Solwaraspora sp. WMMA2065: one gene and its partner. Each later gene encodes a partner of the first gene's protein in a complex. Links are inferred from orthologs where the notes say so. Each region holds a gene or a part of one and is shown on either strand. Other genes may lie near its edges. The genes, in order: secY and secG.

The links.
Region 2: secY (region 1) and secG share a complex: the UniProt entries of both Escherichia coli proteins name them as parts of the sec protein translocase complex. The link is inferred for Solwaraspora sp. WMMA2065 from one-to-one orthologs.

Annotation. Positions count from the first base shown.
Region 1 is NZ_CP128361.1:3,976,685-3,987,807, reverse strand. What follows is about bases 6,660-9,608. They hold secY (preprotein translocase subunit SecY), read left to right. Parts: upstream 6,660-7,442; coding sequence 7,443-8,774; downstream 8,775-9,608. Other genes in these bases: map (type I methionyl aminopeptidase), read left to right, coding at 9,435-9,608; O7610_RS18085 (adenylate kinase), read left to right, coding at 8,775-9,428; rplO (50S ribosomal protein L15), read left to right, coding at 6,769-7,212; rpmD (50S ribosomal protein L30), read left to right, coding at 6,660-6,769. Also shown: rplB (50S ribosomal protein L2), read left to right, coding at 1-96; rpsS (30S ribosomal protein S19), read left to right, coding at 114-395; rpsC (30S ribosomal protein S3), read left to right, coding at 987-1,853; rplP (50S ribosomal protein L16), read left to right, coding at 1,857-2,282; rpmC (50S ribosomal protein L29), read left to right, coding at 2,282-2,518; rpsQ (30S ribosomal protein S17), read left to right, coding at 2,515-2,805; rplN (50S ribosomal protein L14), read left to right, coding at 2,937-3,305; rplX (50S ribosomal protein L24), read left to right, coding at 3,302-3,622; rplE (50S ribosomal protein L5), read left to right, coding at 3,622-4,191; O7610_RS18125 (type Z 30S ribosomal protein S14), read left to right, coding at 4,195-4,380; rpsH (30S ribosomal protein S8), read left to right, coding at 4,459-4,866; rplF (50S ribosomal protein L6), read left to right, coding at 4,884-5,426; rplR (50S ribosomal protein L18), read left to right, coding at 5,479-5,874; rpsE (30S ribosomal protein S5), read left to right, coding at 5,944-6,558; more of rpmD, read left to right, coding at 6,587-6,659; more of map, read left to right, coding at 9,609-10,283; O7610_RS18075 (DUF1707 SHOCT-like domain-containing protein), read left to right, coding at 10,367-10,945. UniProt on the Escherichia coli protein: The central subunit of the protein translocation channel SecYEG. Consists of two halves formed by TMs 1-5 and 6-10.
Region 2 is NZ_CP128361.1:2,141,261-2,152,405, reverse strand. Bases 3,827-6,797 are described here. They hold secG (preprotein translocase subunit SecG), read left to right. Parts: upstream 3,827-5,167; coding sequence 5,168-5,428; downstream 5,429-6,797. Other genes in these bases: O7610_RS09715 (helix-turn-helix domain-containing protein), read left to right, coding at 6,644-6,797; O7610_RS09720 (hypothetical protein), read right to left, coding at 6,178-6,516; O7610_RS09725 (hypothetical protein), read right to left, coding at 5,920-6,099; O7610_RS09730 (RNA polymerase-binding protein RbpA), read left to right, coding at 5,567-5,911; O7610_RS09740 (vitamin K epoxide reductase family protein), read right to left, coding at 4,408-4,983. Also shown: O7610_RS09760 (radical SAM protein), read left to right, coding at 1-638; O7610_RS09755 (class I SAM-dependent methyltransferase), read left to right, coding at 656-1,486; O7610_RS09750 (dihydrolipoyl dehydrogenase family protein), read left to right, coding at 1,483-2,850; more of O7610_RS09745, read right to left, coding at 2,801-3,826; more of O7610_RS09715, read left to right, coding at 6,798-7,540; O7610_RS09710 (DUF397 domain-containing protein), read left to right, coding at 7,537-7,734; O7610_RS09705 (aminoglycoside phosphotransferase family protein), read left to right, coding at 7,749-8,717; O7610_RS09700 (Mth938-like domain-containing protein), read right to left, coding at 8,833-9,210; O7610_RS09695 (Crp/Fnr family transcriptional regulator), read left to right, coding at 9,771-10,601; O7610_RS09690 (hypothetical protein), read left to right, coding at 10,630-11,145. UniProt on the Escherichia coli protein: Subunit of the protein translocation channel SecYEG. Overexpression of some hybrid proteins has been thought to jam the protein secretion apparatus resulting in cell death; while this may be true it also results in FtsH-mediated degradation of SecY.

The DNA of each region.
Region 1 (11,123 bases):
CCGAAGGGCAAGCCGGAGGGCCGGACCCGTCGTAAGGGCCAGCCGAGTGACCGGCTGATCGTCCGCCGCCGCTACGCCACCCGCAAGCGCGGCTAGAAGGAGTCTGGTAGCACATGCCTCGCAGCCTGAAGAAGGGCCCGTTCGTCGACGACCACCTGATGAAGAAGGTGGAGACGCAGAACGACAAGGGCTCCAAGAACGTCATCAAGACCTGGTCGCGGCGCTCGACGATCACCCCGGAGATGCTCGGGCACACGATCGCCGTGCACGACGGGCGCAAGCACGTCCCGGTGTTCATCACCGAGTCGATGGTCGGGCACAAGCTCGGCGAGTTTGCCCTGACCCGCACCTTCAAGGGTCACGAGAAGGACGACCGCAAGAGCCGTCGGCGCTGAGTCGCGGGCACGGATAGAGGATCAAGGGGTTACAGCGATGCCAGTGAAGGGCGACGCTCCGGTGCTTCCGGGCGCGCGGGCGGTTGCGCGGTACGTGCGCATCTCGCCGATGAAGGCGCGTCGGGTGGTCGACCTCGTCCGCGGTCTGCCCGCGAAGGAGGCACTCACCGTCCTGCAGTTCGCGCCGCAGGCCGCCAGTGAGCAGGTGTACAAGGTCCTGGCCAGCGCGATCGCCAACGCCGAGAACAACGAGCAGCTGGACCCCGACGCGCTGCTGGTCAGCGAGGCGTTCGTGGACGAGGGTCCGACGCTGAAGCGGTTCCGGCCGCGGGCGCAGGGCCGGGCGTACCGGATTCGCAAGCGGACCTGCCACATCACCATCGCGGTGGAGGCCGTCGCCGCGGCGAAGCCGACGCGGCGGGCGACCAAGGCGCAGCCGGCGAAGGCCGCGAAGCAGGCCCAGCCGGCCGAGGCGGCGACGACCGACGCGCAGCCGGCGGCCGTGGAGCAGACCGAGAGCACGGCGCAGGGCGGCGCGACCGCGAACGAGCCGGCCGGCGGCAAGCAGAGCAGCACGGAGGGTGCCGAGTAATGGGTCAGAAAGTTCACCCGCACGGGTTCCGGCTCGGCATCTCGACCGACTGGAAGTCGCGCTGGTACGCGGAGAAGCTGTACAAGGACTACATCGCCGAGGACGTCAAGATCCGCCGGATGATGTCCAGCGGCCTCGAGCGGGCCGGTATCTCCAAGGTCGACATCGAGCGGACCCGCGACCGGGTCCGGGTCGACATCCACACCGCCCGCCCGGGCATCGTCATCGGCCGTAAGGGCGCCGAGGCGGACCGGATCCGGGGCAAGCTGGAGAAGCTCACCGGCAAGCAGGTGCAGCTCAACATCCTCGAGGTGAAGAGCCCCGAGTCGGACGCACAGCTGGTCGCGCAGGGCGTCGCCGAGCAGTTGGCCAGCCGGGTCAGCTTCCGGCGGGCGATGCGTAAGGCCATGCAGTCGGCGATGAAGAACCCGATCGTCAAGGGCATCCGGGTGCAGGTCTCCGGCCGGCTCGGCGGTGCGGAGATGAGCCGTACCGAGTTCTACCGCGAGGGTCGGGTGCCGCTGCACACGCTGCGGGCCAACATCGAGTACGGCTTCTTCGAGGCCCGGACCACCTTTGGCCGGATCGGCGTCAAGGTGTGGATCTACAAGGGCGACGCGGTCCCGGGGCGGGAGGCTCCGGCCGAGGCGCCCAGCCGTCCCCGCCGGGAGCGGCCGGACCGGCCCCGTCGCGGGCGTTCCGGCTCCAGCGGGACGACCGCCGGTGGTACCGAGGCTGGCCGGGCGGCCGCCGCGGAGATCTCCGGTGGCCCGTCGACCACGACCAGCAGTGCCGCGCCGGCTGATGCCGCGCCGGCCACTCCGGCCGCTTCGGCCGGAGCGGACAGCTCAGCGCAGGAGGGCTGACAGATGCTGATCCCGCGCAAGCCCCCGAAGGGCTTCCGCAAGCCGCATCACCCGAGCCGTACTGGCGCCGCCAAGGGCGGCACCCGGGTGGTGTTCGGCGAGTTCGGTATCCAGGCGCTCGAGCCGGCGTATGTGACCAACCGTCAGATCGAGTCGGCCCGTATCGCCATGACCCGCCACATCAAGCGTGGTGGCAAGGTCTGGATCACGGTCTTCCCCGACCAGGCGTTGACCAAGAAGCCGGCCGAGACCCGGATGGGGTCCGGTAAGGGCTCGCCCGAGTGGTGGGTCGCCAACATCAAGCCGGGACGGGTGCTCTTCGAGATGTCCTTCCCGAACGAGCAGATCGCGCGTGAGGCGATGCGTCGTGCGATCCACAAGCTCCCGATGAAGTGCCGCATCGTGACGCGCGAAGTGGGTGAAAGCTGATGGCAGCGGGCGTTTCGGCCGCCGAGCTGCGTGACCTCTCCGAAGAGGAGCTGGTCACGAAGCTGCGGGAGGCCAAGGCGGAGCTGTTCAACCTCCGCGTGCAGGCCGCGACCGGTCAGCTGGACAACAACCGCCGGCTGCAGGTCATCCGTCGGGAGATCGCCCGGATCTACACGATCATGCGTGAGCGTGAGTTGGGACTCTCCGCCGCGCCGACTGAGGTGGCTGCATCATGAGTGAGAACACCGCCCCCGAGCAGGGCGCAACGGTCGTCCGGGCCCGCCGCAAGGTTCGCGAAGGGCTCGTGGTCAGCGACAAGATGGAGAAGACCGTCGTCGTCGAGGTCGAGGACCGGGTCAAGCACCGGCTGTACGGCAAGGTCATGCGCCGTACCAGCAAGCTGAAGGCACACGACGAGCAGAACGCGTGCGGGGTCGGTGACCGGGTGCTGCTGATGGAGACCCGGCCGCTGTCCGCCACCAAGCGGTGGCGGGTCGTCGAGATCCTCGAGAAGGCGAAGTAGCCGGGCGACCCGTCCGCCGCCGTCGCGCGGCGTTCGGGTCGGTCGGGTCCGGATGGCAGCCCGCGCGTAGCGCGGACCAGGTTCTTCCAAGCTCCGGGTGACCGGAGGACTGGCAGACATAGGAGATAGACGTGATCCAGCAGGAGTCGCGACTGCGTGTCGCCGACAACACGGGTGCCCGGGAGATCCTGTGCATCCGGGTGCTCGGTGGCTCCGGTCGGCGCTACGCAGGCATCGGCGACGTGATCGTCGGGACGGTCAAGGACGCGATTCCCGGCGCCGGCGTGAAAAAGGGCGACGTGGTGAAGGCCGTCGTGGTCCGGACCGCGAAGGAGAAGCGGCGGCCGGACGGGTCGTACATCCGCTTCGACGAGAACGCTGCCGTCATCATCAAGGACGGTGGGGACCCGCGCGGTACCCGCATCTTCGGCCCGGTCGGGCGTGAGCTGCGGGACAAGCGGTTCATGAAGATCATTTCTTTGGCGCCGGAGGTGCTGTGACCGTGAAGGTGAAGAAGGGCGACACGGTCGTCGTCATCGCCGGTAAGGACAAGGGTGCCAAGGGCAAGGTCATCGCGGCCTACCCGCGGCAGGACAAGGTCCTCGTCGAAGGCGTGAACCGGATCAAGAAGCACACCCGCATCCAGACCACCCAGCGCGGCGGGCAGACCGGTGGCATCGTCACCCAGGAAGCTCCGATCCACGTCTCGAACGTGCAGGTGCTCGACTCCGACGGCAAGCCGACCCGGGTCGGTTACCGGTTCGACGACAGCGGCCAGAAGGTGCGGATCGCGCGTAGCAACGGTAAGGACCTGTGATGACCACCGCTACCCAGACCAGGCCGGCGCCGCGCCTCAAGCAGCGGTACCGCGAGGAGACCATCGCGCAACTGCGTGAGCAGTTCCAGTACGCGAACCCGATGCAGGTTCCGGGGCTCGTCAAGATCGTCGTGAACATGGGTGTCGGCGAGGCCGCTCGGGACGCCAAGCTGATCGACGGTGCCATGCGTGACCTGGCCACCATTACCGGCCAGAAGCCGCAGGTGCGGCGGGCAACCAAGTCGATCGCGCAGTTCAAGCTCCGTGAGGGGATGCCGATCGGCGCGAAGGTCACCCTGCGCGGTGACCGGATGTGGGAGTTCCTGGACCGGCTGCTGTCCATCGCGCTGCCCCGAATCCGGGACTTCCGCGGGCTGGACGGTCGCAAGCTCGACGGCAACGGCAACTACACGTTCGGGCTTACCGAGCAGTCGGTGTTCCACGAGATCGACCAGGACCGGATCGACCGCACCCGGGGCATGGACATCACGGTGGTCACCACCGCCAAGACCGACGACGAGGGCCGGGCGCTGCTCAAGCTCCTGGGCTTCCCGTTCAAGGAGAACTGAGCTATGGCCAAGAAGGCGCTGATCATCAAGGCCGCCGCGAAGCCGAAGTTCTCGGTGCGCGCGTACACCCGTTGCCAGCGGTGCGGGCGGCCCAAGGCGGTCTACCGCAAGTTCGGCCTCTGCCGGGTCTGCATCCGGGAGATGGCGCACCGCGGTGAGCTGCCCGGTGTGTCGAAGGCTTCCTGGTAACCCCACCTTGACAGGTCTTCGCCGTAGGCCCGGTGGTACAGCCACCGGGAACCCCGGCGAGAAAGGTTGACGAGACCCATGACGATGACCGACCCGATCGCAGACATGCTGACCCGTCTGCGCAACGCCAACCAGGCGTACCACGACCGGGTGACGATGCCGTACTCGAAGGTCAAGGCGAACATCGCCGAGGTCCTCAAGGCCGAGGGATACATCTCGACCTGGCAGGTCGAGGACCCTGCGGAGGGTGCCGTCGGCCGGCGGCTGGTGGTCGATTTGAAGTACGGCCAGAACCGGGAGCGCAGCCTCGCCGGGATCAAGCGCGTGTCCAAGCCGGGTCTGCGGGTGTACGCCAAGTCGGATGAGCTGCCCCGAGTGCTCGGCGGCCTGGGCGTGGCGATCATTTCGACGTCCCAGGGGCTGCTCACCGACCGGCAGGCCCGTAAGCGGAGCGTGGGCGGGGAAGTCCTCGCCTTCGTCTGGTAATCGGGAGACTGGTAACAATGTCGCGTATTGGACGTAAGTCGATCCCGGTACCGGCCGGCGTCGATGTCAAGATCGATGGCCAGACCGTCACGGTCAAGGGCCCCAAGGGCGAGCTGTCGCACGTCCTGCCCGAGTCGATCACCGTTGAGCGGACCGAGGACGGTCAGCTCCAGATCAACCGGGCCAACGACGAGCGCCAGGCCAAGGAACTGCACGGGCTGAGCCGTACCCTGGTGTCGAACATGGTCATCGGGGTGACCGACGGTTACCGCAAGACCCTGGAGATCGCGGGTACGGGTTACCGGGTCACCGCCAAGGGCAAGGACCTGGAGTTCGCTCTCGGGTTCTCGCACCCGGTGCTGGTGCCGGCCCCGGAGGGGATCACCTTCACCGTGGAGCGGCCGACGCTGTTCCACGTGGCCGGGATCAACAAGTGGCAGGTCGGTGAGGTCGCCGCCAACATCCGGAAGATCCGCCCGCCGGAGCCGTACAAGGGCAAGGGCGTGAAATACCAGGGCGAGGTCATCCGCCGCAAGGCCGGAAAGGCAGGTAAGAAGTGAGCGCGAGGAGCGAGCTTGCGAGCCCCGCAGTCGCGAACGGAGGCGGGTTCCGATGAGCGCCACACTGTTGAAGCGTCGGGCGGGCGGCAGCGTCTCCGCGCGGCGTGCCATCGGGCGGGCGCGCCGGCACTTCCGGGTGCGCAAGAACCTCAGTGGGACCGCGCAGCGGCCGCGCCTGGTGGTCACCCGTTCCCTGAAGCACATGGTCGCCCAGATCGTCGACGACACCAAGGGTCACACCCTGGCGTCCGCGTCGACCATGGACGCGTCGCTGCGGGGTACCGCGGGTGCCAAGAGCGAACTGGCCGGCAAGGTGGGCGAGCTGCTCGCCGAGCGGGCCAAGGCGGCAGGTATCTCCAAGGTCGTGTTCGACCGTGGGGGCAACCGGTACGCGGGGCGGATCGCCGCGCTGGCCGACGCTGCCCGCGAAGCCGGACTCGAGTTCTAGCGGCCGTCTGATGCCTGTCCAGACGCAAATCGAAGCAAACCCCGTCACGAGTAGGAAGGAAGGCTGCTGATGCCAGGTCAACAGCGTCGTGGCGGCGGGTCCGGTGGCAACGAAGGTGGTCGCCGCGACAACCGCCGTGAGGGCGGTCGCGGCAACGCGCCCGTCGAGAAGACCCCACACCTGGAGCGCGTCGTCGCGATCAACCGGGTCGCCAAGGTCGTGAAGGGCGGTCGGCGTTTCAGCTTCACCGCCCTGGTGATCGTGGGCGACGGCGACGGCACGGTCGGCGTGGGTTACGGCAAGGCCAAGGAGGTGCCGGCGGCGATCGCCAAGGGCGTCGAGGAGGCCAAGAAGCACTTCTTCAAGGTGCCCCGGATCGCCGCGTCGATCCCGCACCCGGTGCAGGGCGAGGACGCCGCCGGCGTGGTCCTGTTGAAGCCGGCGAGTGCCGGTACGGGTGTGATCGCCGGTGGCCCGGTGCGTGCGGTGCTGGAGTGCGCGGGCATCCACGACGTGCTCTCCAAGAGCCTCGGCTCGTCGAACCCGATCAACATCGTGCACGCCACGGTCGCCGCGCTGAAGAGCCTGGAGTCGCCGGAGGCGGTCGCCACCCGGCGTGGCCTGCCGGTCGAGGACGTGGCCCCAGCCGCGATGCTCGCGTCCCGCGCGGGCGCAGGGGCGTGACAGCGAAGATGAACGGAGGGCGGCTGTGATGGCACGTCTGAAGGTGACCCAGGTCCGGTCCGGGATCGGGACCAAGCGCAACCAGCGGGAGTCGCTGCGGTCGCTCGGTCTCAAGCGGATCAACGACGTGGTGGTCAAGGAGGACCGGCCCGAGATTCGGGGCATGATCTTCACCGTGAACCACCTCGTGAAGGTCGAGGAGGTCGAGTAATGGCGATCAAGGTCCACCACCTCCGGCCGGCGCCGGGGGCCAAGACCGCGAAGACCCGGGTGGGCCGCGGTGAGGGCTCCAAGGGCAAGACCGCCGGTCGGGGCACCAAGGGCTCCAAGGCCCGCAAGAACATCCCGGCGGCGTTCGAGGGTGGGCAGATGCCCATCCACATGCGTCTGCCGAAGCTGAAGGGCTTCAAGAACCGGTTCAAGGTCGTCTACCAGGTGGTCAACCTGGACCGGTTGGCGGAGCTCTTCCCGAACGGTGGTGAGGTCGGTCCGCAGCAGTTGGCCGAGTCCGGCGCGGTCCGTAAGGGCCAGCCGGTCAAGGTGCTGGGCAGCGGCGACCTCGGTGGTGTGTCTCTCCAGGTGTCGGCGCACGCGTTCAGCGGGTCGGCCAAGGAGAAGATCACCGCAGCTGGCGGCTCGGTCACCGAGCTCTGAACACCCAGCTTGGACGTGGCGCTCGCTCAGTTGTCCGCGACTGACGGGCGCCACGGCCTACTGGTGAAGCCTCCGTCCCGTTAATATCGGGACCGGTGTATGTTCTAGGGCACGCCTGCCCAGACCGACGCCGGACTGTTAGAGTCCGATGCCAGCCATGGATATCGGGCGCTCCGCACCCACCCGACCCGCCAGAACATCCGGCGGCCGCCTCGCGCAGGAGGAAGAAGTTGCTCTCCGCCTTTCTCAGTGCGTTCCGCACGCCTGACCTGCGCAAGAAGCTGCTGTTCACGGTCTTCATCGTCGCGATCTACCGGCTCGGCGCCACGCTGCCGAGCCCAGGCGTGTCGTACGGCAACGTGCAGCAGTGCATCACCGCCATGGAGTCCGGGGACTCCAGCGGGGTCTTCACCCTGCTGAACCTCTTCTCCGGCGGTGCGTTGCTGTCCCTGTCCGTCTTCGCGCTGGGCATCATGCCCTACATCACCGCGTCGATCATCCTGCAGCTGCTCACCGTGGTGATTCCACGGTTGGAGCAGCTCCGCAAGGAGGGGCAGTCCGGCCAGGCCAAGATCACCCAGTACACCCGTTACCTGACCCTGGGCCTGGGCATCCTGCAGGCCTCGGCGTTCGTTGCGCTGGCCCGATCCGGGCAGCTGTTCAACAACATGTGCGACCAGTGGCCGATCATCCCCGACGGGACCGGCCTACCGACCTGGCTGACGCTCAGCGTGCTGGTCATCACGATGACCGCCGGCACCGGCATGGTGATGTGGCTCGGCGAGCTGATCACCGACCGGGGCGTCGGCAACGGCATGTCGGTGCTGATCTTCACCTCGATCGCGGCGCGACTGCCCAGCGAGGGGTGGGCGATCAAGAACACCCACGGCTGGGGCATGTTCGGCCTGGTGATCGTGCTGGTCCTGGTGGTCATCACCGCGGTGGTCTTCATCGAGCAGGCGCAGCGCCGGATCCCGGTGCAGTACGCCAAGCGGATGATCGGCCGGCGGATGTACGGCGGCACCTCGACCTACATCCCGTTGAAGGTCAACCAGGCCGGTGTCATCCCGGTGATCTTCGCCTCGTCGGTGCTCTACCTGCCGCAGCTCGGGCTGCAGTTCTTCGATCCGAACGACCCTGGTCAGGTCCAGGCGTGGATCCAGAACAACCTGGCGAACCCGACCAGCCCGATCTACATCGTCACGTACTTCTTTATGATCATCTTCTTCACGTACTTCTACGTGTCGATCACGTTCAACCCGACCGAGGTCGCGGAGAACATGAAGAAGTACGGTGGCTTCGTGCCCGGCATCCGGCCGGGCCGGCCCACGGCCGAGTACCTCGACTTCATCCTCAGCCGGATCACCCTCCCCGGTGCGCTCTACCTCGGCCTCATCTCCGTCCTGCCGAACTTCTTCTTCATCTGGCTGGACAGCGACCAGTACGTGAACTTCCCGTTCGGTGGCACCGCCGTGCTCATCATGGTCGGTGTCGGTCTGGAAACCGTGAAGCAGATCGAGAGCCAACTCATGCAGCGCAACTACGAAGGGTTCCTCCGGTAGATGAGGCTGGTACTGGTCGGTCCCCCCGGGGCGGGGAAGGGGACCCAGGCCGAGTTCATCGCCGCTCACCTGGTCGTGCCCAAAATCTCGACCGGGGACATCTTCCGGGCCAACGTCTCCCAGGGCACGCCACTGGGTGTCGAGGCCAGGCGATACATGGACGCCGGCAAGCTGGTTCCGGACGAGGTGACCATCAACATGGTCCGGGACCGGCTGGCCGAGCCGGACGCCGCCGAAGGCTTCCTGCTCGACGGCTTCCCGCGAACCACTCCGCAGGCAGCCGCGCTGGACAAGCTGCTGGCCGACCTCGGCACCGCGCTTGATCTGGTGCTGGAGCTGGTCGTCGACGACGACGAGGTGATCCGGCGGCTGTCCGGCCGGCGTACCTGTCGGGGCTGTGGCAAGATCTGGCACGTCGAGTTCGACGCGCCGGCGACCGAGGGCCGCTGTGACCGGTGCGGTGCCGAGCTGTTCCAGCGCGACGACGACAAGCCGGAGACCATTGCCCAGCGCCTGGTGGAGTACGCCGACAAGACCGCGCCGCTGGTCGACTTCTACGGGGCCCAGGGCAAGCTGGTCGGGATCGACGCCACCGGGCCGGTCGAGGACGTCACCGTACGCGCGATCGACGCCCTGCGTTCGTACGGCGGGTAGCGCCCGATGCGCCGCCAGCAGCTGGACATCCAGCTGAAGACTCCGGAGCAGATCGACCGGATGCGGGCCGCCGGTCTGGTGGTCGCTGACGCACTGGCCCGGATGCGGGCGGCGATCGCCCCCGGCGTCTCCACCGCCGATCTGGACGCCATCGCCGCTGCGACGATCCGCGACGCCGGTGCGGTTCCGTCGTTCAAGGGCTACCACGGCTACCCGGCGACCATCTGCTCCTCGGTCAACGAGCAGGTGGTGCACGCGATCCCGGCCGCCGGGCAGGTGCTGCGCGACGGCGACGTCATCTCGGTCGACTGCGGTGCGGTGCTGGATGGCTGGCACGGCGACGCGGCCTTCACCGCGCCGGTCGGGGAGGTGCGTCCGGAACTGCTGCGGATGATCACGGTCGCCGAGGACGCGCTGTGGGCCGGAATCGCCGCTGCGGCGCGCGGTGCGGTCAGCGGCCGTGGCCGGCTCACCGACATCTCGTACGCGGTGGAGCGGGCGATCCGGGCGGGCGGCCGGTACGGCATCGTCGAGGGCTACGGCGGCCACGGGATCGGCACCGAGATGCACCAGGACCCGCACGTGCTCAACTACGGCCGGCCGGGTAAGGGCCCGCGCCTGGTCCCGGGGATGGCGCTGGCCATCGAGCCGATGATCACCGAGGGGTCGGCCCGCACCGACGAGCTGGCCGACGGCTGGACGGTGGTGACCCGGGACGGGTCGATGGCGGTGCACGTCGAGCATTCGATGGCGCTGCTGCCGGACGGCGTCTGGGTGTTGACCGAGCCGGACGGCGGGCGTTCCCGGCTCGGCGATCTGGTGACCGCCCGTCAGCCGGCCGATTCCCGACGCTGACCCGGGGCCTGCCCCGGCTCCGGCCGCCCCCTGGTCAGGTGCCGGTCTGGTCGGGCTGGCACCGGGGTGTCAAGCTGGTAGCCATGGATCGGCGGGACGGGATGCGGGCGGCCGACGCCGACCGGGAGGCAGTGGCCGAACGGTTGCGCAACGCGCTGAGCGAGGGTCGACTGGATCTTGCCGAGTTCGACGAGCGGTTGCAGCTGGCCTACGCGGCGAAGACGTACGGTGATCTGGACGGACTGCTCGACGATCTGCCACCGGTGACCGCCGCCGGACGCTCCCAGTTGGTGCCGGTCGTCGCCGACGGGTTGCCGGCCGAGTTGACTCCCGGCCCGGACGGCCGCTACCCCGGTGCGACCCGCCGGTGGCTGGTCAACGAGTGGGACGGGTACGGGACGGCGGTCGGGATCACCATCGCGATCTGGGCGGTGACCTGCGTCATGAGTCAGGACCTGCGGTACTTCTGGCCGGGCTGGGTGGCCGGCCCGTGGGGCGCGGTGCTGCTGGTGACCACCGTGCTGGGTCTGATCAAGGGCGAGCCGCAACAGTGTGCGGTCAAGCAGGCCCGGCGGCACCTGGCCAAGCAGGAGAAGGCGGAACGCAAGCGGCTTGAGCAGGAGTCCGGCGGGGCCGACGGTCCGGCCCCGGGCCAGGGGTAGCCACCCGGCCGCACACCGGAGGCCAAGCGGTCGGCCGGCGACCGAAGGCCTGACCGGCGCCCGGCGCCCGGCGGCTGAAGGCCTGACCGACGCCCGGCGGGTCGCCGGTAAACTCCCTGATCCTGCTGCTTTGTCGGGTATGCTGACCCGCAGCAGCGCGTGGTTTGCTGTCCGCGTG
Region 2 (11,145 bases), 1.8 Mb from region 1 along the record:
ACTTCTTCCCGGTGCCGTGCTGCTTCCCGACCTGCCGGTCCATCACCTACCTGCTGAGCGAGGGCACCCCGGGCGAACCCGGCTTCGGGGTGGTGCCGATCCCACGGTTGCTCAACGTCGCCGACTACCTCGACTACGTCGCCAACCGGGTGCTGCCGGACCTGGCGATCCGCGAGGCGTTGGAGAAGCTGTGGTCGGCGTCGGCGTTCATGGGCACCGGGACCACCAGCGAGCAGTTGACGGCCGCCGCAACGGCGCTGGACTGCGCCGACGCCTGCGGAATCAACCTGCCGGCGGCGATCGCCGACATCACCGACCGGGCCTTCATGATCGTCATCCAGGACTTCCAGGACCCGTACACACTCAACGTCAAACAGCTGATGAAATGCTGCGTCGAGGAGATCACGCCGGACGGACGGATGATCCCGTTCTGCGCGTACAACTCGGTCGGCTACCGGGAACAGGTCCGCGAGCAGTTGTCCGGTGTCGCGGTGGCCGACGTGGTGCCCAACGCGTTGCCGCTGCAGCCGGTGCTCGCCGATTCACCGTACGGGTCGAAGGTGGCCCGGCCCGGCGCACGTACCGGCACCGGTCGGATCGCCCCGGACACCACCAACGTCGGCCGGCGGCTCCGGTGACCGGCCGGGCCTCGCCGGTGGACGGTCCCACTGTCTCCGCCGACACGGAGAGGGACGCGGAGACTGACGCGAAGGCGTGCTGCGCCGCCGCGTACGGCTCCGACGTCGTCGCGTTGCTGCTCGGCGAGTCGTACCACCCGGGCGGTCTGGCGTTGACCCGGCGGCTGGCCGACCGGCTCGCGTTGCGTCCCGGCGCGGCCGTGCTCGACGTGGCCAGCGGGCGCGGCGCCACCGCGCTGCTGCTGGCCCGTTCATACGGAGCCGACGTCACCGGCGTCGACCTGTCGGCGGCCAACGTGTCCGCCGCGACGCAGGCGGCTGCCGCGACCGGGACGGCAGATGCCCGGGGATCGGTGCGGTTCCAGCTCGGCGACGCCGAGCGGCTGCCGGTGCCCGACGCGGCGTTCGACGCGGTGGTCTGCGAATGCGCCTTCTGCACGTTCCCCGACAAGGCCACCGCCGCCGCAGAGTTCGCCCGGGTGCTGCGGCCGGGCGGGCGGCTCGGCCTCACCGACGTCACCGTCGACCAGGCCCGGCTGCCGGCGGAACTCGCCGGGCTCGGCGGCTGGATCGCCTGTGTCGCCGACGCCCGCCCGCTGGCCGAGTACGCCGAGCTGCTGGCCGCCGCCGGGCTGCGGGTGACGTACACCGAACACCACGACGCCGCCGTCGCCGCCATGCTGGACCAGATCGAGGCCCGGCTGACGCTGGTCCGGATGACCGCCCGGGACCGGGCCGAGGCGGCCGGGCTGGACTTCGCCCAGGCACCGGCGGTGCTGGCCGCCGCCCGCGCGGCGATCGCCGAGCGGATCATCGGGTACGGCCTGCTGGTGGCGGCGAGACCGTGACCGGCGGACACGACCTGGTGGTGATCGGCGGCGGGGCCGCCGGTCTCGGCGCGGCCCGCGCCGCCGCCGGAGCCGGTGCCCGGGCGCTGCTGGTCACCGACGGGCCGCCCGGTGGCGACTGCACGTTCACCGGCTGCGTGCCGTCGAAGACGCTGATCGAGGCGGCCGGGCGCGGCCTGCCGTTCGACGACGCCGTACGACGGATGCGATCGGTGATCGCGCAGATCGCCGCCACCGAGGACGCCGCCGCGCTGCACGCCGAGGGAATCGAGGTACGCCGGGGTCGGGCCCGGTTCGTCGCGCCGGGGCGGATCGACGTCGACGGCACCGTGCTGGCCGCCCGCCGCTACGTCGTCGCCACCGGAGCCGTACCGGCGGTCCCGTCGGTGCCGGGGCTGGCCGAGGTCCCGTACCTGACCACCGAGACGGTCTTCGACCTCGCGGCGGCACCCGGGTCGCTGATCGTGCTCGGCGGCGGCCCGGTCGGCTGCGAACTCGCCCAGACGTATGCCCGGTTCGGCACACGGGTGACCATCGTCGAGGCCGCCGACCGGCTGCTGCCCGGCCACGAACCGGCGGTCTCGGCGGTGATCGCCGACGTGTTCGCTCGCGAAGGGGTCACGCTGTGCCTCGGTGCGCAGGTCATCGAAGCGGGCACCACCGTCGGCGGCGTGACGCTGCGGCTGGCCGACGGCCGACAGGTCCACGGCGACCGGCTGCTGGTCGCGGCCGGTCGCCGGCCGACCACCGACGGGCTCGACCTGCCGGCCGCCGGGATCGCCGTCGACGACCGGGGGTACGTGGTCACCGACGCCCATTTGGCCACGACCGCGCCCGGCGGGTACGCCGCCGGGGACGTCACCGGCCGGATGCCGTTCACCCACGCCGCGTTCGCCATGGGGCGGATCGCCGCCGGCAACGCGCTGTCGCGTCGCCGGCAGCGCTACGACCCGGCCGCCACGCCGTGGGTGGTCTTCACCGACCCGGAGGTGGCCCGGGTCGGGCTGACCGAGGCACAGTCGGTCGACCGGGGCGGCCGGGTGGCGTACCTGCCGATGACGGAGATGGACCGGGCGGTGACCGCCGGCGCGACCGACGGGTTCGTCACCCTGGTCGCCGGGCCGCGTCGGCTGCTGGGCAACCTCGGCGGCGGCCGGATCCTCGGAGCCACCGTCGTCGCCGGCCGGGCCGGCGAGATGATCCATGAACCGGCGCTGGCGATGGCCAGCGGCATGTTCGCCGGCCGCCTCGCCCAGGCCACCCACGCCTACCCCACCTGGTCGTACGGGATCCAGCTGGCCGCCGCCCAGTTCGTCACGGCCATCGGCGGCCGGCGGGCCCGCCCGGCGCGGGCGGCCGGGTGATCAACGCGTACGCCGCGTCGCGGCCCGGCAGTCCGGCGATGCCGCCGACCGGGGCAGTGCCCGCCCCGGACACCACCAGCCCGGTCAGCGGGGTGCGGTGGCCGGCCAGGTCCGGCGTCGGGCGCAGCATCGCCAGCTGGTCCAGGCTGATGTCCAGATGCATCGGGTGCGCGCCGGGCCAGCGCAGTTGCCGGGCCATGTCGGCCGGGGTGTGCGTCACCCGGTCGACGACACTGGCGGCGAACCCGGGTGCCCGCGCCTCGACGGCGGCGACCATCCGGTCGGCGAACTCCTCCCGGGCGGCGTCCCAACCGCCCCGCACCTGGTACGGGGAGCAGGGGCACGCCAGGTAAACGGTGTGCCGGCCAGGCGGGGCGAGGCTGTCGTCGAGCGCCGACGGCGTGAACGCGTACGTCGGCACCGGATCGTCCGGCAGTTGACCGGCTTCGGCCTGGGCGAACCCGGCGGACAGCGAGTCCAGGCTGTCCACGTACGACTGCAGTCCGTTCCAGTCGCCGGGCCGGGCCTGCGGGTAGCCGGGCAGCCCGGTGGTGGCCAGCAGGACCAGGCTCTGTACGGCGTTGCCGCGCCCGGCGGCCCGTAGCCGGTCGGCAACCGGGCCGGTCAGCGGCGGATCCAGCAGGTCGAGCAGGGCGGTGCGCGGGTCGATGGCGGTGAGCACCGCGTCGGCGGTGATCCGCGCACCGTCGGCCAGCTCGACCCCGGTGACCCGGTCGGTGCCGGGCCCGGTGCGCCGGATCCGGGCCACCGGCGCGTTCACCCGCCAACTGCCGCCGTAGCTGGCCAGCCGGGTGGCGAGCGCGTCGGTCAACGCCTGCGACCCGCCGACCGGATGCCACTGCCCGACCTGGTGGTAGAACGCCTGCCACAACGCGAAGGTGGCCCCGCCGACCTGCTGCGGTGAGGCGGAGGCGTGTGCGGCGAACGCCGCCACCGGTGCCCGGACCAGCTCGGTGTCGAACTGTTCCCGCAGCACCCGCCCGTACGGTGCCAGTAGGGTCCGGGCCAGCCCGACCGGCCCGCCGTTGCGGGCCACCGCCCGGCCACCTGCCGCCACCAGGCCCGGCATCCGCCGCAGACGCTGCATCGTGCTGGTGCCGGGGTCCAGCATGGTCCGCATCGCGGTGACGACCGGCCACGCCTGGCGCATCCAGGCCGCGTACCGCCGCGCGGCCCGCCGGTCGACCTCGGCGATCGACTCGACGGTGGACTCGACGCTGCGGTGGAACCGGACGATCGTGCCGTCGCGGAACGCCGCGATGGAGAACGGGTCCATCTCGCGGTAGACCAGCCCGGCGTCCCGCAGCCGTAGGTCCTCGACGATGCCGGTGGCGTTGATGATGTTGTGCGCGGCGGAGTGGGTGTTGAAGCGGTGGCCCGGCAGCAGTTCCTCGGTCCGGGCGCCGCCGCCCAGCTTGTCGGACTGCTCCAGCACCTGCGTCCGCCAGCCGCTGCGGGCCAGGTAGCAGGCGGCGACCAGGCCGTTGTGGCCGCCGCCGACCACGACGACCCGGCGTGCGTGCCGCTGGTGGACCGTCATGCCGGACGGCTACGGAGGTGGCGCCACGCCTGGGTGGCTTCCGGCACGGTGAGCGCTGCGGCCACGGTCGTGGCGGCGGCGGCCAGGCTGCACCAGCCGCAGATCCGGCGGTGCCGGCTGAGCTGTTCGGCGAAGAGCCAGGCCCCGGCGGCGGCGTCACCGGCCGCCTTGCCGGCGGCGAACAACGGCCGCCACGGTTGGCGGGTCGCCCGGTCGGCGTCGCCCGTCCCGATCAGGACGAGGGTGACGCCGGCGTTTGCCAGCGCGAGCGCGGTATCCGGGGTGTGTCCGGCGGCGTACGCCTCGCCGCTGGCGTCCACCCGATCGGCGTCCAGCCAGGGCAGCGCCGGCTCCGGCAGGTGCCGCACCAGGCCGTACTGGTAGGTGGCGACCACCGCGTAGGCGCCGGCCGCAAGCAGGGTCAGCCCGGCCGACCACCGCCGTCGCCGCAGCGTCGGCGTGTCGACCAGACGCAGGTCGTCGCTGATCCGTTCGGCTGCCCGGTCCGATGCCCGCCCGACGCCGGTGGGTCGGCCCCGGATCCGCTCGGCGGGCTTTCCCTGTCGTCTCATCCAGTGGGTTACCCTTCTCGCGGCGGACCACACGGGTGGGTGGTCGCGGAGATCGTCGGAGCCGGTCGGCATGGATCGAGCCGGCCCGCTATCCTGGGGTGGCCCGGGTGTCGGCCCACTCGGGTTTGTCCGGTTCGCCCCGCTTCGCGAGCCGGCGACCGTGATGAGAGGACTGACCACTGCCATGCCGATCGAGTTCGCCTACGTATTGATCGTCTTGCTGGTGATCACGAGCGTCATGCTCACCATGCTGATCCTGCTGCACAAGGGCAAGGGCGGCGGCATGTCCAGCATGTTCGGCGGTGGCGTGAGCACCAGCCTGGCCGGATCCTCGGTGGCCGAGAAGAACCTCGACCGCTACACCGTACTGACCGGCATCGTATGGTTCGCCTGCATCGTCGGCCTCGGCCTGTGGCTGAAGGTCGCGATGAGTGCGGGTGTGTGATCCGTCGCATTCCGTCGTAAGATTTCGCGCGGCCCGTTGATACGGGCCGCGCATTCTTTTGGGTACGCCCGCTTCACCGGCGTCGCACCACCGCATCGTGCCGTGGTGACACCCCTTCCCGACGACAGGAGCGACAACATGGCGAGTGCCAACACGATCCGGGGCAGCCGGATCGGTGCCAGCCCGGCCCGGCCCACCGAGCGGGCCGAGCCCGCACCCCGCCGGCAGACGACCTACTGGTGTGCCAATGCGCATGCGGTGGAGATCAGCCTCGCCGTGGAGGCGGCGGCCCCGGAGACCTGGGAGTGTCCCCGCTGTGGGCTGCCCGCCGGGCAGGACCGGCACAATCCGCCGGCCCGGCCACGGACCGAGCCGTTCAAGTCGCACCTGGCGTACGTGAAGGAGCGCCGCAGCGACGCCGACGCCGAGGCGATCCTCGCCGAGGCGCTCGCGGCGGTCCGCGCTCGACGCGGCGAGTCCTGACCGGCTGCCTAGCCCCACTCCCGACGCACCGGAGGCTGGCCCGGCTCATCATGCCCGGGATCGGCGTCGACCGCGCCGAACATGTCCTCCGGTGCCACCCGGGCCGGCAGCTTGCCGAACCTGGCGCGCCGTAGCTGATCGAACTCGTCGTCCGCCGACGGCGCTGTCCGCTCCCGCTCCTCATCCATGGCGAAGTCCCTTCGTCGGACTCCAGTATCCCGCTGCCGTCCGTCAGGCGAGGGTTGCGTCGCCACTGCGGCATGGGGTCAGTCAGGGGCGGGCACCAGCACTGTCGTGCCTGACCAGTTGATGTGCGCGTTTCGGATGTGGTGCCACGGTTCGCCGTCCTCGTCGAGGCCGGTCAGTTCGGCGAGGTAGTGGCCGAAGCCGTACCCGCCGGCCCGCAGGGTGGCGATGGCCCACGGGTGGAGCTGGTCGGCGACGCGCTCCGGGTGGCGCTGGTCGAACGGGACCTCGATGACGCCGAGCAGGTCATAGCGTTCGTCGGTGCCACCGGGGTCAACCACCCGGCACAGCGAGAATCCGTAACGTTCGCGCTGCTCACTGTCCACCCAGCTGAGTTGTACGGCCACTGTGTCCTCCATGATCATTGATTGGATGCTGCGGTGCACGAAGCATCGCGCTAAAACTCGCTTATATCAACCCCTTGTGTTGTTCATGATCACCTGGTGTGATGTCGTGGTCACCGTCCAATCGTGAGAGAGGCCACCGATGGCACGTGCACCGAGGACCCGCAAGGCACCCGCCAACCCCGCCATGTCGCCCACCGTGCAGGCCATGGAGCTCGGCATCCGACTGCGCGAGCGCCGCGAAGAGCTCGGCATGACCGCCGTCGGCGTCGGCCGCAGCAGCGGCATCACCCAGGCGTACGTCTCTGGAGTGGAGATCGGCAAGGTCAAACTCCCCGCCGACCGGCTCGCCCAGCTCGTCAAGATCTACGAGATCGACGACCAGGAGGCGACCGAGCTGGAAGCGCTGCGGATCGGCGCGATGGCCCGCGCCTGGTGGCACACGTACAAGCAGCTCTTCCCGGCCGAGTTCCTGCGCTTCCTCGGCTACGAGGCCGGTGCCGACCACGTCCGCACCTACCAAAACGAGATCGTCCACGGCCTGTTGCAGACCGAGGCGTACGCCCGCGCGATCCTGCGCGGCGGCAACACCTACGTCCGGCTCACCGAGACCGAGCAGCGCGTCGAGGTACGACTGGCCCGGCAGCGCCGGCTCGCCGAGGACCCGCCGCTGCGGGTCACCGCGATCTTCGGCGAGAGCACCATTCGCCAGCAGGTCGGCGGCCCGGCGGTGATGCGCGCCCAACTCGATCACCTGGCCGACCTGATGACCCGCCATCCGGAGCAGATCCGGGTGCACATCATCCCGTTCTCGGCCGGTGCGTACCCGGCGCTCGGTGGGCCGTTCCAGATCCTGACATTTCCGTCGCCACGGGTGCCGGATCTGGTCTGGCAGGAGGTGCTGACCTCCAGCGACATCATCGACCAGTCCAGCCGGGTCGCCGACTACATGATCACCTTCGGTGAGACCCTGGAGCGGGCGTTAAGCTTCGAGGAGTCCCTCGCCCTGATCCGCCAGGTCGCCCAGGAGATGACATGACGGAACACACCCCTGCACGCGGCTGGTTCACGTCCTCACGCAGCTCGGAGAACGCCGCCTGCGTCGAGGTCCGGCTCAGCGCCGACACCATCGGCGTACGCGACTCCAAGGACCGTAGCGGCCCGGCGCTCGCGTTCGACCCGTCAGCCTGGACCGGCTTCCTCACCACCCTCAAGGCCGCCGACCCCAGCTGACCGGGCACGCGCAGGTGACCGCCAGTGGATCGGGCATTGAGGTCCCGGCGGAGCTGGCCGCATCCCACGCCACCTACTTCGGTGAGGCCGGGCGGGCCTGGATCGCGGCGCTGCCACAGCTGACCACGGCCACCATGGACAGGTGGGGACTGCGTCGCGACGGGCCGTCGAGCTGCGGAGCGATCGCCCTGGTGCTGCCCGTCGTGCAGAGCGACGGGTCACCGGCGATGCTGAAGGTGCAGCCGATCGACGAGGAGACCGTCGGCGAGCCGGCGGCGCTGCGGGCCTGGGGCGGCGACGGCGCGGTACGCCTCCTGCGGCACGACGCGCGCTCCGGCACGATGCTGCTGGAACGACTCGACGCCGACCGTACCCTGGCGGTCGTCCCCGACGACCTGGCCGCGCTGCGGATCCTCAGCCAGCTGCTCGCCCGGCTGACCTCGGTGGCCGCACCGCCCGACGTCCGCCGTCTCGCCGATGTCGCCGCCGGGATGCTCGACCGGGTGCCGCAGGCGCTGGTACGGCTACCCGCCGCCGACCATCCGCTGATCCGGCGGTGCGCGGCGGCTGTCGAGGAGTTGCTGCCGGAGGCCGGTGACCGGCTTCTGCACTGGGATCTGCACTACCACAACGTCCTCGCGTCCCGGGCCGACTCGGCCAGGTCCGATTCGACCGTGTCCGGCGCTCGGGAGCCGTGGCTGGCGATCGACCCGAAGCCGCTCGCCGGAGATCCCTGCTTCGAGCTGCTCCCCGCCCTGTGCAACCGGTGGGACGACGTGGTCGCCACCGGCGACGTGCCGCGCGCGGTCCGCAGACGCTTCGACCTGATGACCGAGGTGGTGGGCGTCGACCGGGAACGGGCGATCGGCTGGACGCTCGGCCGCGTACTGCAGAACCTGCTCTGGGAGTCCGGAGCCGGCGGCCCGGCATGGCACAGCGCGCCGGATCGCGCCATCGCCCACGCCCTACTGCGCGAGGGCTGACCGGAGGGCCCGTCCGTCCGCCGACTGGGGCTGATCGGATGCGTGTGGTCTGACAGGCTGTCGGCGTGTCGGGTCGATGGCGCGTAGTGGATCACGTTGGGCGCGGTGCGCCCGGTCAGCAGGTCGAGTGGAACAGGCCGCCCACCGGCCGCGTCGCGGCCATCTCGTTGTAGTGCTGCACCGCTTGCGTCGTCTCGGCGACGTACGGCGTGATGCCGTGCCGGTCGAGAAGCTCAAGTGTGCGCGGGTCGATCTGAAGCTGGAGCTGCATCCCACGGGACAGGACGATCGCGGTCGCGCCGTTGCGCAGCAGTTCCTCGACGTCCTCCGGTTGAATCCCTGGGCTGTGCCGGGTCCCGGTCTCGGACCAGTCCCAGGCCCGGCCGCCGCCTGGGTAGAGCATGAAGTCCTTGCCGGTTCCGAGGCCTTCGACGTCCATCTGTCCCCACGAGATCTCCAACACCCTGGGGGAGGGCTGCGCGGCGTCGGTCAACACGATCTCCGTTCTAGCCGTCGCGGCCTGCCGACAGGGATTCGGCTGCCGCGCGGTTTCGCGTAACGGGCACGAGCCGGCTCTGCGGTGATCTCGATCTCGACTCGCGCCACGGTGAACACCGATGGTCCTCCAGCGCCTCCTGGTCCGCCAGTAGCGAGATGCTCACACCAGCGGCGGTCGGTCGATGAGCTCGACGAACATGATGAGCTCGTCAAGCACATCGAGAACGAGCATGCCTGATCGGTCGGGACTCTAAACCGATGTTCCGGTGACCCGGCCTTAGGCACCGACCGGCGGTGGCTGCGTGTAGAGGCTCTGGCAGAACTCGTCGCCGCAGCCGCATGGTTGAAGGACCGTAGGTCCGCGACTTGAGCAGCCCAGGACATCCTCGCCGATCTCGCGCAGCGCCACACTTAGCTCGGCGGCGAGAGGCCGGGTCACCTGCTGCTCAAAAGCGCAAATCCGCCAGACGTCATAGCTGACGGCTGTACCCAGCCTGATCATCGAGCGTAGCCCTGGTGCCAGTTGGTAGTGCGGTGGAGCCGTTGACTGTATGGATGGGGTACCGCCTGGGCTTCGGCCAGTGCGGCACTCTCGTGACTACTGGCGACGGGGTACTGGATCATACACCACATCAACCGGTCGTTCGAAGCTGTAGCTGTCGGCGATATAATATGTGCATGCATGAATGCAGCGAGTCAGGGCTTGTTGCTCATCTCCCACAGGAAGAATGGCTCCGAGTCCGGAGCACCGGGATTCCTGTCCGCTTCGAACCTCGCGACGTGCTCTTGCGCCAAGGTGACACCACGCAGCACGTGCATGTGGTCCTGGCCGGCTGCGTCAAGATCGTTCGCTCGGAGAGGGACGGAAGCCGCGCGATTCTGACGCTTCGGGTCGCCGGCGACGTGGTTGGCGATCTGGCCGCTGTGGACCTGCAACCCCGGTCGGCCACGGTCACCGCCCTTACCACCACGGTCACCCGGCTGCTGACGGGTCCACAGTTCCGACGCTTTCTCGGTCGGCCTGCGTTCGCGACAGGCTTTGCCTCCTACACGGTGAACCGGCTGCGTACCTCCGATGCCCAGCGTACGGCGTTGGCGCTGTTGCCCGTGCGGGAAAGGCTGGCCCGGGCGCTGGTTCAGCTCCACACGGAGAGCCAACGAGCCGACGGACAACCCGCTATCAGGCTGTCCCAGGCAGAACTCGCCGAACTGGTCGGCGCCTCGCGCAACGCGGTCGTCGCTGAACTGACTGCGCTACGCGAGGCCGGCATCGTCACCACCGGACGCCGTGAGGTCATCATCGTGGATCCGGCGGCGCTGAGCGATCGGTCACACGGGCTCTGCCCAGAACTGGGCAGAGCACCGGGCGGTCCCGACCGACGCTGAGGGAGTCCGTCCTCGAGAAGGGACTCCTGTGGAACACATCCCGTTCGCTAGTTCGATCGATCTCCCCCCGTACCGGGCGATCCTGGCCGTGGACGCCAAGGGCTTCACCGAGGAGCCAGGTAGCACTCATCAGGCGATCAGCAACAGGCTGCTCGACCTGGTTGGTGACGCGCTGACTGTTGCCGGGCTGCGGAAGGAGTGGGAACGTCCCTCATTCCTCGGCCCGACCGGAGATGGATTCGCCGTCGGACTTCCGACTCGCGTTCTGCCCTACCTGGTGGACCCCTTCCCGAGCCTGCTCCAGCAACGTCTCGCTGAGCACAACCGCCACGCCCGGACGCAACTGCAGTTGCGGGTCAGCCTGCACGTTGGTCCCCTACCGGCCGACCCGGAGAGCCCTCACTGGACAGGTAACGGGGAGTCGCGCAACGATGCTCATCGTCTGCTCGATTCCGCACCTGTGAAGGCCATGCTCGCCGGGGCCAGCCCGCGCGTGACCTACGTGGCCTGCGTATTCTCCGACCGCGTCTTCAAGGACGTCATC